3 regions of the Paenibacillus sp. FSL R7-0312 genome follow, and region 1 is predicted to be linked to each of the others. Evidence: riboswitches for the same ligand, from Rfam matches in the RefSeq annotation. Region 1 holds a riboswitch; each other region holds the start of a gene.
What was found. A riboswitch is a leader RNA that binds a small molecule or an ion and turns the genes downstream of it on or off. The one in region 1 is predicted to bind cyclic di-AMP.
Positions count from the first base shown of each region.

Region 2: linked by a shared signal. The riboswitch ahead of MKX70_RS05280 (C40 family peptidase) and the one ahead of MKX70_RS03000 (hypothetical protein) in region 1 are both predicted to bind cyclic di-AMP.
Region 3: linked by a shared signal. The riboswitch ahead of MKX70_RS21045 (APC family permease) and the one ahead of MKX70_RS03000 (hypothetical protein) in region 1 are both predicted to bind cyclic di-AMP.

Region 1 covers NZ_JBBORE010000001.1:710,747-714,020, reverse strand. The annotation lists gene MKX70_RS03005 (hypothetical protein) at 421-609, shown strand; gene MKX70_RS03000 (hypothetical protein) at 1,112-1,555, opposite strand; cyclic di-AMP (ydaO/yuaA leader) riboswitch at 1,732-1,899, opposite strand; gene MKX70_RS02995 (glutaredoxin family protein) at 2,599-2,841, opposite strand; gene ytxJ (bacillithiol system redox-active protein YtxJ) at 2,838-3,164, opposite strand.
Region 2 covers NZ_JBBORE010000001.1:1,248,155-1,251,428, reverse strand. The annotation lists gene MKX70_RS05295 (4a-hydroxytetrahydrobiopterin dehydratase) at 60-335, shown strand; gene MKX70_RS05290 (c-type cytochrome) at 441-797, opposite strand; gene MKX70_RS05285 (GNAT family N-acetyltransferase) at 924-1,409, opposite strand; gene MKX70_RS05280 (C40 family peptidase) at 1,658-2,149, opposite strand; cyclic di-AMP (ydaO/yuaA leader) riboswitch at 2,155-2,298, opposite strand; gene MKX70_RS05275 (C40 family peptidase) at 2,686-3,114, opposite strand; cyclic di-AMP (ydaO/yuaA leader) riboswitch at 3,172-3,274, opposite strand, start outside.
Region 3 covers NZ_JBBORE010000001.1:4,787,281-4,790,554, reverse strand. The annotation lists gene MKX70_RS21045 (APC family permease) at 1-1,776, opposite strand, end outside; cyclic di-AMP (ydaO/yuaA leader) riboswitch at 1,905-2,064, opposite strand; gene MKX70_RS21040 (disulfide oxidoreductase) at 2,291-2,725, opposite strand; gene MKX70_RS21035 (DsbA family protein) at 2,722-3,274, opposite strand, start outside.

The DNA.
Region 1 (3,274 bases):
CAGGCCGGAGCACTCAGCCAAGTGCCCGAACTGCTGGAGCAGGCAAGGCAGGCGATGCGGTACCGGAATCTATCCGAGGCGCATCAGGTCTCGTTTGTTTTTCTATGAAGCTTGTTTCCCAAAACTCCGTCATAGCCCGGTCTCCTTTAATTTCACTAAATAGTTATTACAGACATATTATATCCACGATAAAACTGATTTGCAATGTTATTGTTAATCCTCGTATCTAAACAGATAGACTTATGTGAAGCGGGGGATAGGATGTTATTAATTAGTTGCATGTAAGTGATTTAGCGAATCAACCGGATTGGGCTTATGAATAATGCTGTTCTATAGAGTGATCACAACCCCCCCAAACTGGTTAAAACCCCGCAGATAGTGTACCTTAGTAATATTAGTAATTAGGAGTGGTGATTTTTCGTGAAAAAAAGTAGACAAACCCCCGTGCTGGTCGCGGTCTCCATCCTGCTGATCATTATCAGCAGTCTGATCCCGTCGGACAAATCAACCTGGCTGGGAGCACTGCAGACCATCTTGCTGGGCGTCGGGCTGCTCGGATGCTGCATGGCTTTTTGGCGGTTCGCTAAGGGCGGCAAGGGCAAGCGCTGATTTCTGGAATGGAGCAGACAGCATAGGCAAGAACAGGGTATGGGTTGGTTAGTGAATTCAATACAAGTGTTAGTGTTTTAAGCGCTGGCACGAGAGCAAATAGAGAGCCGTGGCGGAAGCTGCGGCTTTTCGTTATTGTCAGGCAAATGTACATTGCCAAAGGCGTGCATGTGTATAAGTTGGGAGCTTCAGTGAGCGTAACCTGGAGCCTTAAGGGAATGAGAACTTATTAGCTTGCCGTCAGCGGAATTCTCCCATACGTAGTGCTACGCGGACTGAGAGGACCTTATTTTGTGAAAAAGCCTGCTTTTTTGCTCGTTGCGGACTCAGGAGCGCTTATATTGTTCGATGGAGCTCAAAATGAGGCGAAACGGGTTAGTTAAGGTCCTCTGAGTCCGCATGGATCGCTGAATGGCCTGACCGGACGAAATAACGGATCTACAGTCCGCATAGATCGCAGCAGCCTGCCTGAGTCTATTGGTGCAGGCCCCAGCAGCTTTCCCTATCCCGCCGACGGACGCGGGACAGCTGGCCGCGCAGCAGCCATATGTTCGCGAATCTCTCTGAGCTGCGCTTTCAGCTCAGGAACGCTTCGCTGCAGGATGAGGCTGATCTCGGGCAGCGGCAGCTGGATGCCGTACCATAAGGCGCTGGCAATCTGATCCTCCCAGGTGAGCAAGGCAGAAGAGCAGCGGCCGCGGTCTTGAGCAACCAGCGAGCATTGCCGGATGCATTCCCTGTAGGCGGCAAGGGAGAAGTCCGATTGGATGCTACCCTTTAGCCAAGGCTCAAAGAGTGCCGCGAATGTGGCAGTTGTGGCTTGATCGGCGCGGGTGCCCTTCTCCAGCAGAAGACAGCTAAGTGCATATACGGTTCCGCTGTATTGCTCAATATAGCCGGTGAATCCGGCAGCGGCAGCTGCCTTGGTCGATAATGGGTCTGGCATGTGGACACGTTCCTTCCTGAATGTGGGCGATTTTATTGTTTGGATATATAGCTGATTGGTTTGCCGAAATGCTGATCCGCCGGAATAAGTGCGCAAAAAACCGCAGACAGAGGAGGACCTCTGCTGCGGTTTTGTTACAGGCGTAAGAAGCCTGGGGCAAAATCGTGGCGGATCAAGATCTCTCTCTTTACGCTTACGGGGTTAGCTGTCGGATTCGGACGGTGAGAGTCGCCCTACCTTTTGAGACTGCGCAATTGAAGTCTCCTTCGGATTCACCCCAAGTAGGCCTGCGGCCTGATGGTTCCCCCGTTTTCCGCTTGGCGGAAATTCAGCGTGCATTCACATTATCGCTGTTAACTTTCAACACGAATCATACCCTTTTAGGATTGTCTTTGTAAAAATGGAAAAGAGTGCTTCTGCGCCGGATTTGCAATAAATTGCTGCTTCGCAAGGAATATTGGAGACTAAAACCATATATGTGGCCGGTTATCATCCGTTTATCTCGCTCAATCGCCGTTTTTTATTTTTGGGAGGCAGTGGCAGGGGAACTCCGGAAATATTAATGCGTTAGACGGAAATACCGTCGATAATGGATTTTTGAAAAATGGTGTATTAGTGAGTAATCGGGAGATAACGGGAGATAAATGTTATTGTATGCGTTACCCGTCAGGCAAATAGATTCGTGATTGTGTTATTAGGGTAATTATGGCGGTTTACAAATTGTCCCTGAATTAGAGTCTGATTTTACGAAAATGCTTCCGTTCTAGCCCTGCAAACGATACATCCCGGAGGGCCTAATTCCCGCTTTCCGAATGCTTGACTTGGACCATACTCCAGGGATTATCATTTGATTCTGTAAGGGCAGACTGTCAATAAAGAGGCGCTGGATCTGCTGGAACCGTCATCGGTGGATGCCTTCGCCCGGCGGTGTGGAAACGGAGTGAAGCTATGACGGAGTTTTTTCCCGGCAGAATAATTTTGAACCCTAAAAAGGTGCCGGCCCTGCTGGGAGGGCGGCACCTTTTTGCATACGGGTAAGCTTATTAATGACCAGCTGCTTCAATAAGCTCCTGAAGCTCAGGAAGATTGAAGCCCTTGACAGCCCGGTCTCCGGATACGGTGACTGGAACACCCATGAAGCCCAGCTTCTCGACTTCTTCCTGATAGACAGTACTGGTCATCACATCTCTGACTTCGAAGGGAATGCCTTTGCTCTCAAGCAGCTGCTTCACCTGATTGCAGTCGCTGCAGCCGGATGTGGAATAGATGATTACGTTCTGGCTCATTGCTCCACAGCTTCCTTGATGGCGCCACGGGTGATTTTCCAGTGGGAAGTGTTCCAGCGGACCTCACCATCCTCCAGCAGGAAAATCTGCGGCGATTCATGCTTAATCCCGAAATCCTCGGCAATCTGATTGGAAACCGGACGGTCTTCGATAACATGTACAATGGCGGCAGGCGTGTCGGAATTCTGTGTATAGGCCTGGAACTCCTCATTTGCTTTGGCGCTGATCGGGCAGGTGGTGCTGTGCTTGAAGAGCAATTTTTTGCCGGGTTGCCCTACGTATTGTTGCAGTTCATCCAGTGTATGGATTTGTTGAATAGACATCAGAGGATCACCTTTCTGGAATAGAATTTTGAAAGCATCTTGTCAACAATTGTGTTGTTAACAACTATTATTCTTGATTGTAACATAGTTCAAAATTAAAGCAAAAGAAT
Region 2 (3,274 bases), 540 kb from region 1:
GTTTTATTTAAAAGACAGGACTGCTGTGATGTAGCTAATTAAGCAAGGGAGGAAACAAATTGCCATTTACAGAGGAAGAACTGCGGGAGCAGATCGGCAAGCTGGAAGGCTGGAAATTGGAAGAGGATATTATGGTACGCAAATATATGTTCAATGAATATATGAAGGGAATTGCCTTTGTAGATGAGGTTGCTGCGATCTCGGAAGCGTTCGACCATCACCCGCATATCACCATTGATTACAAGACCGTTATCGTGCGTCTGCCTGCAGATGTGCAGAAGCTGGATATCCGCCAGGCCAATGAAATTAACGAGGCTTTTGAGAAAAACCGTTAGAGGACAGGATCCTTATGGAAATGACAGTACTGCCTGATCCATAAAAATGCCCGTGCAAGGATACCAGGTATCTTTTGCAGCGGGCATTTTGCTTTGGGCATGTTATTATTTCTTCTCGGCCAGCCATAAAGCGACATTCGCAATTTCCTCAGGGGCTAGTTTGTCTTTGAAAGAAGGCATCTGCCCGCGTCCCTTGGTCACAATGCTGTAAATCTGCGCCGCGTCATGCTGAGCGCCCTCCTGCTGCAGGTTCGGCCCTACACCGCCCTGAAGCTGATCCCCGTGGCAGGTGATGCAGTTGGCTTTTACCAGGGCCTCCGCGCTGGCTGCGTCCAGCACAACCTCAGGCATTGTAGGCTTGTTCTCTTCAGCCACCTCGGCTTTGCCGGGCAGGGTAAACATTAAGACCACGGCAAAGGCACAGGCGGCAAAAAACAAACCGCTCATGATCCATTTCTGCATCTGCATCCGTCCCTTCATGTAAGCTGCTTCCTTCATTATACCGGATGGTGAAGCGTTATCATAGTATTTGTGTCAAAAAAATGAACGAAACTCCTGGGAAATTTGCATACATACAGAAGTGGAATGCTATTTCTCATAGACCATACAATAAAATGGTTTATCGCCAGATGGAGTTCTTCGTTCATAAGTATCCGTTATGGTAAATCCGCATTTCTGGTAAGCACGGATGGCCCGCTGATTCCAGGTCAGTACCTCCAAATCGATCTCCCGTTCCGGATAACGCAACAGAGCCGCCTGAACGATGGCCTTCATGAAGAGATGTCCCATGCCATGACCGCACAGATCGGGCCGCATGCCGATTCCGAGCCGGACTACACCCTCCATAGGGAACAGCTGGGCGAAGCCGCATAGGATTCCCTGTCCGTTCACGATGGAAACGTATTGTTCGCTGCGCAGCTGCGGATCACCGAATTCAACACCGAGCGCCTGCATCTGCTCCCAGGGCATCCAGCCGTAAATATTATACGGGGGCCTATAGTTCCACTCACAGATCTCAGCGCCATGCCGCGACTCCATAGCAACAACATAAAAAGATACCGGAGAACTTATCATAAGCGGAGGCCACCTTTCAAGGGAACATTACTTCATTCTATAAATATTATATACAAAATGAGCAGGATACGACGCAAAAACCTTGCAGATAGACCGGAACTTGACAAACGCCAAAAAATATTTTAGGAAAGGGCCGAATTGATGTTTTACAAATATAGAGCGGGGTAAGTAATTTTATAGACAAAAAAATAAGCCCTCCTCCAAGATTTCGGCAAAAATCCTGGAAAAGCGCTTATATTTAGGACAAATTATTGCACATCGTCATTGTCTTCGGAATCAGTAGCTACAGTCTTGTAAGCATCTGTACTCATAATCCGTTTGGCGCCAACGTAGCGGTTGACGTAGTAGCTGTCACTCAGCGAACTGATGGTTACACCACGCGAGGAAGAAGCATGTGCGAACTCACCGTCACCAACATAAATACCGACATGGGAAACGCCTTTGCCGCTTGTATTGAAGAATACAAGATCGCCCGGTCTCATCTCATCACGGGATATAGCAGTGCCCATCTGATATTGGGAGCCGGATTGGTGGGGCAGGTTAATTCCGATCTTATCAAAAACATACATTGTAAATCCGGAGCAATCAAAACCGTTCGTGGATACACCGCCGGATACGTATTTGGTCCCGATGGCTTTGTCGATAACTTTATCCATTTTGGAATCCGCGAAAGCGCTTCCTGCTCCAATGGTGAAGATGATGGAAAAGCTTAGTACTGCGGCTGCTAGCTTCTTCTTCAAAAGTAAATACCCCTTCCAAATGCCTACGAGGTTAGCTTAAGGGTTCGGTTGAAGGTCCCCTATGACCCCTCTTAGAATAGGAGGTCAATTCACCCAAAGTTGGTTCCCCCGTTTCCCTAAATCTTTAGGGAACTCGGCACGACTGTTGATTAGGATTAGCTGTTATTCAATACATGACAAAACCTTTGTTAAAAGCGATTCAATAATTACAAAAATGTTACTAAAAGCTCACTGCGATAATTGTAGCAAAGACTAGGGCGCTTGGCAATCACTTATAACATATTAATGCATTTTTTTTGCGTTTTTTAGAGTTATAGCTGCATAGAAAGACTCATATTTAACGCAGCGGGTGAGCTGTTGATGAATTTTCTTTGGATTTGGGATAAAAAGGTGTTTCAGGGCCTGCAGATGAGTGTAAAAGGTAGAATAAGGAAAAGGAAAAACCCGGAAATGATTACGGCAATAATCAAAACCGGGCTCGTATAAGTTACATTTAGATGTTAGAGGTACAAATATTCGAGGAAATGTTCAAGGGTTCAATCGTAAGCGACAGCTTGGTAGGCTGTTGTGCTCATTACTCTTTTAGCGCCAACGTAGCGGTTGGCCCAGTATGCCTGACTCAGCGAACTGATGGTTACACCACGCGAAGTGGAGGATTGTGCGAATTTTCCATTGCCAACATAAATACCGACATGGGAAACTCCGTTGCCCAGGGTATTGAAGAATACCAAATCACCGGAACGCAAATTACTCTTGGATACGGCTGTTCCAACGCTGTACTGTGCCTTAGAGGTGCGCGGCAAGGTCAGGCCGATACTCTTGAATACGTATTTGGTGAATCCGGAACAATCAAAGCCGCTGGTGCTGGTGCCCCCGGTTTTATATGACGTTCCAATGGTTTTTGAGATCACAGTATCCATTTTGGAATCTGCGAAAGCGCTGCCCGCTCCGAGTGTAAATACCATCACAAGACCTAGCGCTGCTGCGGTGCATTTCTTCTTAAAGTTCTGACTTCTCAAAAGATGTACTCCTTCCAAGGCCTGCGAGGTTAGCTTAAGGATTCGGTAGAAGGTTCCCCTATGACCCCTCTAAAGCGAGATCAATTCACCCAAAATATGGTTCCCC
Region 3 (3,274 bases), 4.1 Mb from region 1:
CTTCTGATTCATCAGATAAGAGCGGATGAACAAGCTGGTCTGATTATGCAGAATCGCCTGCCACCAATGCTTCGTAACAAATTGCGGAATGAGTACAGTAATATGGTCTGTTGAAGCGGTTTTCCACTCCACCGTATCGATGAATTTCACCAGCGGGCGGATGATGCTGCGGTAACGCGAGCGGAGTACAATCAGGCGAACCCCAGGGTTCCACTCTTCCCACTTCTGTTCCATTTTGTGAATCTCTTCTTCATCGAATCCGACATATACAGCCACCACATTCTCAGTCAATGACTTCGCATAGCTGATTGAATGCAGTACCGCGCGGGTGACACCGGCAACAGGTACAACCACTGTGCTTCCTTTAATGCAAGGTTTATCCGTAGCCGGACAAATGCGCAGCTGATCGGCAATATTCATATAATGGCGGTGAATCCGGTGGAACACGATGATTACAAGCGGCAGGAAGATGAAGGCCATCCATACACTCGAGAATTTAGTAATAATGAAGATGAGCGTAATGGTCAAGGTTGTGAGCATGCCTACTGTATTCACTGCGAATTTGCTCTGCCAGCCCTTAGGCTTGGTTCTGTACCACTGGACCATCATGCCAAGCTGTGAAAGGGTAAACGGAATGAATACCCCAACGGCGTATAATGGAATCAACCCTTCGGTATTACCGTGAAAAGCGGCTACAAGCACAGCCGACATTACGCCGAGGAAAATAATGCCGTTGGAGAATCCCAGCCGGTCTCCGCGTACCATGAAGGCGTGGGGTAAATATTTGTCTTTGGCGAACATGAATGCCAGCAGCGGGAATGCCGAATACGCTGTATTCGCCGCCAGGAACAAGATTACTGCGGTGATGCCTTGGATGAAGAAGTACAAACCGCCGCGGCCAAAGGTAGACTCGGTAATCTGCGACACAACCGTTGCTTTCTCGTTCGGCATGATACCGTACCAATAAGCCAAAAGCGTAATCCCCGTGAACATAGCCCCGAGAATCAGACCCATAAGCACCAGTGTTTTAGCCGCATTTTTCTCAGCCGGTGCTTTGAAGTTAGGGATCGCATTAGATACAGCTTCTACCCCGGTCAGTGCCGAACAGCCGGAGCTGAAGGCCTTAAGCAGAAGGAACATACTGACATTCGATACCGCCGAGCCGATCTCAGGAACCTGGGCATGAGCACCGCCGGTTGCATACTTGAAGACTCCCGCGATAATCAGCACAAAGATGGAGACGACGAACAGATATACCGGAATGGCTATGAATGAAGCTGATTCAGTAACCCCCCGCAGATTGACAATCGTTAAGAGCAGAATGACAGTAACCGCTATAAGTACACTATGATTATGAAGACCCGGGAACGCTGATGTGATCGCATCCGTTCCCGCCGAGGCGCTTACCGCCACCGTTAAAATATAATCCACCAGCAAAGAGCCTCCGGCAAGCAAGCCGGTATGAACCCCGAGATTAGTTTTGGCGACAATATAGGCGCCTCCGCCCTGCGGATAAGCAAAAATGGTCTGCCGATAAGACAGGATTAAGATGACCAGCAGGCCCAATACGGCTAATGCAATTGGCAATGAGTACCAGATAGCTGTGAAGCCTGCGGCCACGAGTACAATTAAGATTTGTTCTGTTCCGTAGGCTACAGACGAGAGCGCATCAGAAGACAGGACAGCCAGTGCTTTCACCTTGGATAACTTTTCATGATCGAGTTCGTTCGACTTCATCGGACGCCCGATCAATAGTCGTTTTACCTTGCTTACCATTGTAGTAACATTTCCTCTCTTTGTTAAGTTGAAACGGCAGTACCGCGCGCTGTTTTCATAAGTGGATTTCATAAATGCAGGCACAGAAATAGGCATACGGAAATGATCCGCATGCCTTGAGTGCATGGTCATTATCCCACTATTGCTTACGAGGTTAGCTGGCGGATTCGGGCTGTGGTAGCCCTACGGTTTTCGAGTCTGCTGACCCGCTTCCGATTCACCCCGTTGGCACTCGGCCAAGTTTGGTTCCCCCGTTTTTCCTTCCGGAAAATTCAGCGCATATTCAACTTCTCACAAGGACTAATATTAATCTACAATGACTCTTCCGTAAAGCGTTGAAACAAATGAAAAAAGAATGAAAAACAACCAAAACAACCAAATCCATGATCCGGTATGTCTTGATCTTTCATTCTCTTTCATTATCACTTTATCGCGTGATTTTACAGCATTTCTGCTTAATAATTTACACTCAATTTAAGGGAAATAGTTACTCTTCATTCTGCCTGACGGCTTCTTACTCACCTGCATCCTCTTTACGCCCTGTCCATAGCAGAATTGTGATTAATGCGAACGCAATGAGTGCCAGCAGCGGGATGGTGATGAATCCGAAATAATTCAGATAATCCGTGTTGCACGGGACACCGATTGTACATGGAAGCACCTTGCTAAGTGCCGGAATTTTCTGCTCTGCGTAATGATAGATCGAAATGCTTCCGCCAATCAAACTTAAGGGCAGCACATAAGGGATAATGCGCTTATCCCCCCGGTAAGTGGCGATTCCGAGCAAAATAAGCTGCGGGTACATAAATATCCGCTGAAACCAGCATAGCTTGCAGGGCTCATATTTCAGCACTTCACTGAGATACAGACTGCCTGCTACAGCAACAACCGAGACGAACCAGGCCAAGTAGAGACAATTCCGGCGGCAGAATGCAGAGAATTTATTCATTGTGCAGCCACAGCTTCCGCAGCTACCTTGATTTGAGCATCAATTTCCTCCATATTAAAAGGTTCATTCACCTTGACTCCATTCACAAACAGTGATGGCGTGTTGGTTACACCGGTGTCTGTGCCAACCTGGATATCTCTCTCCAGTTCGCTTTCATAGGTCTTGTCTTCAATATCCTTACGCAGCAGGTCGAAGTCAATGGGCAGTTCTAATTGCTGTGCCAGACTTACCAGGAAGTCCGGTGTTGCCCACTCCACCTTTTCTTCACCCTGGTTAGCATAGATGGCATCGAAGAATTTCCAGAAAGCCTCTTCATTCTGATGATATACGGACAGTGCCGCTAGTGAAGCTGTTCTCGAATCTGTACCAATAAAGGCCAGGTTGACGAAGTAAAAGGCTGCTTTATCCTGATTGACATACTCCTGAACGATTTGCGGTTTAATCACCCCGGTGAACTGGGCGCAAGCCGGACATTTGTAATCGCCGAATTCAACGATTTTGACTGGAGCATCTTCTTTGCCCAGCCGTGCCATTTCACTGTAATTGAAG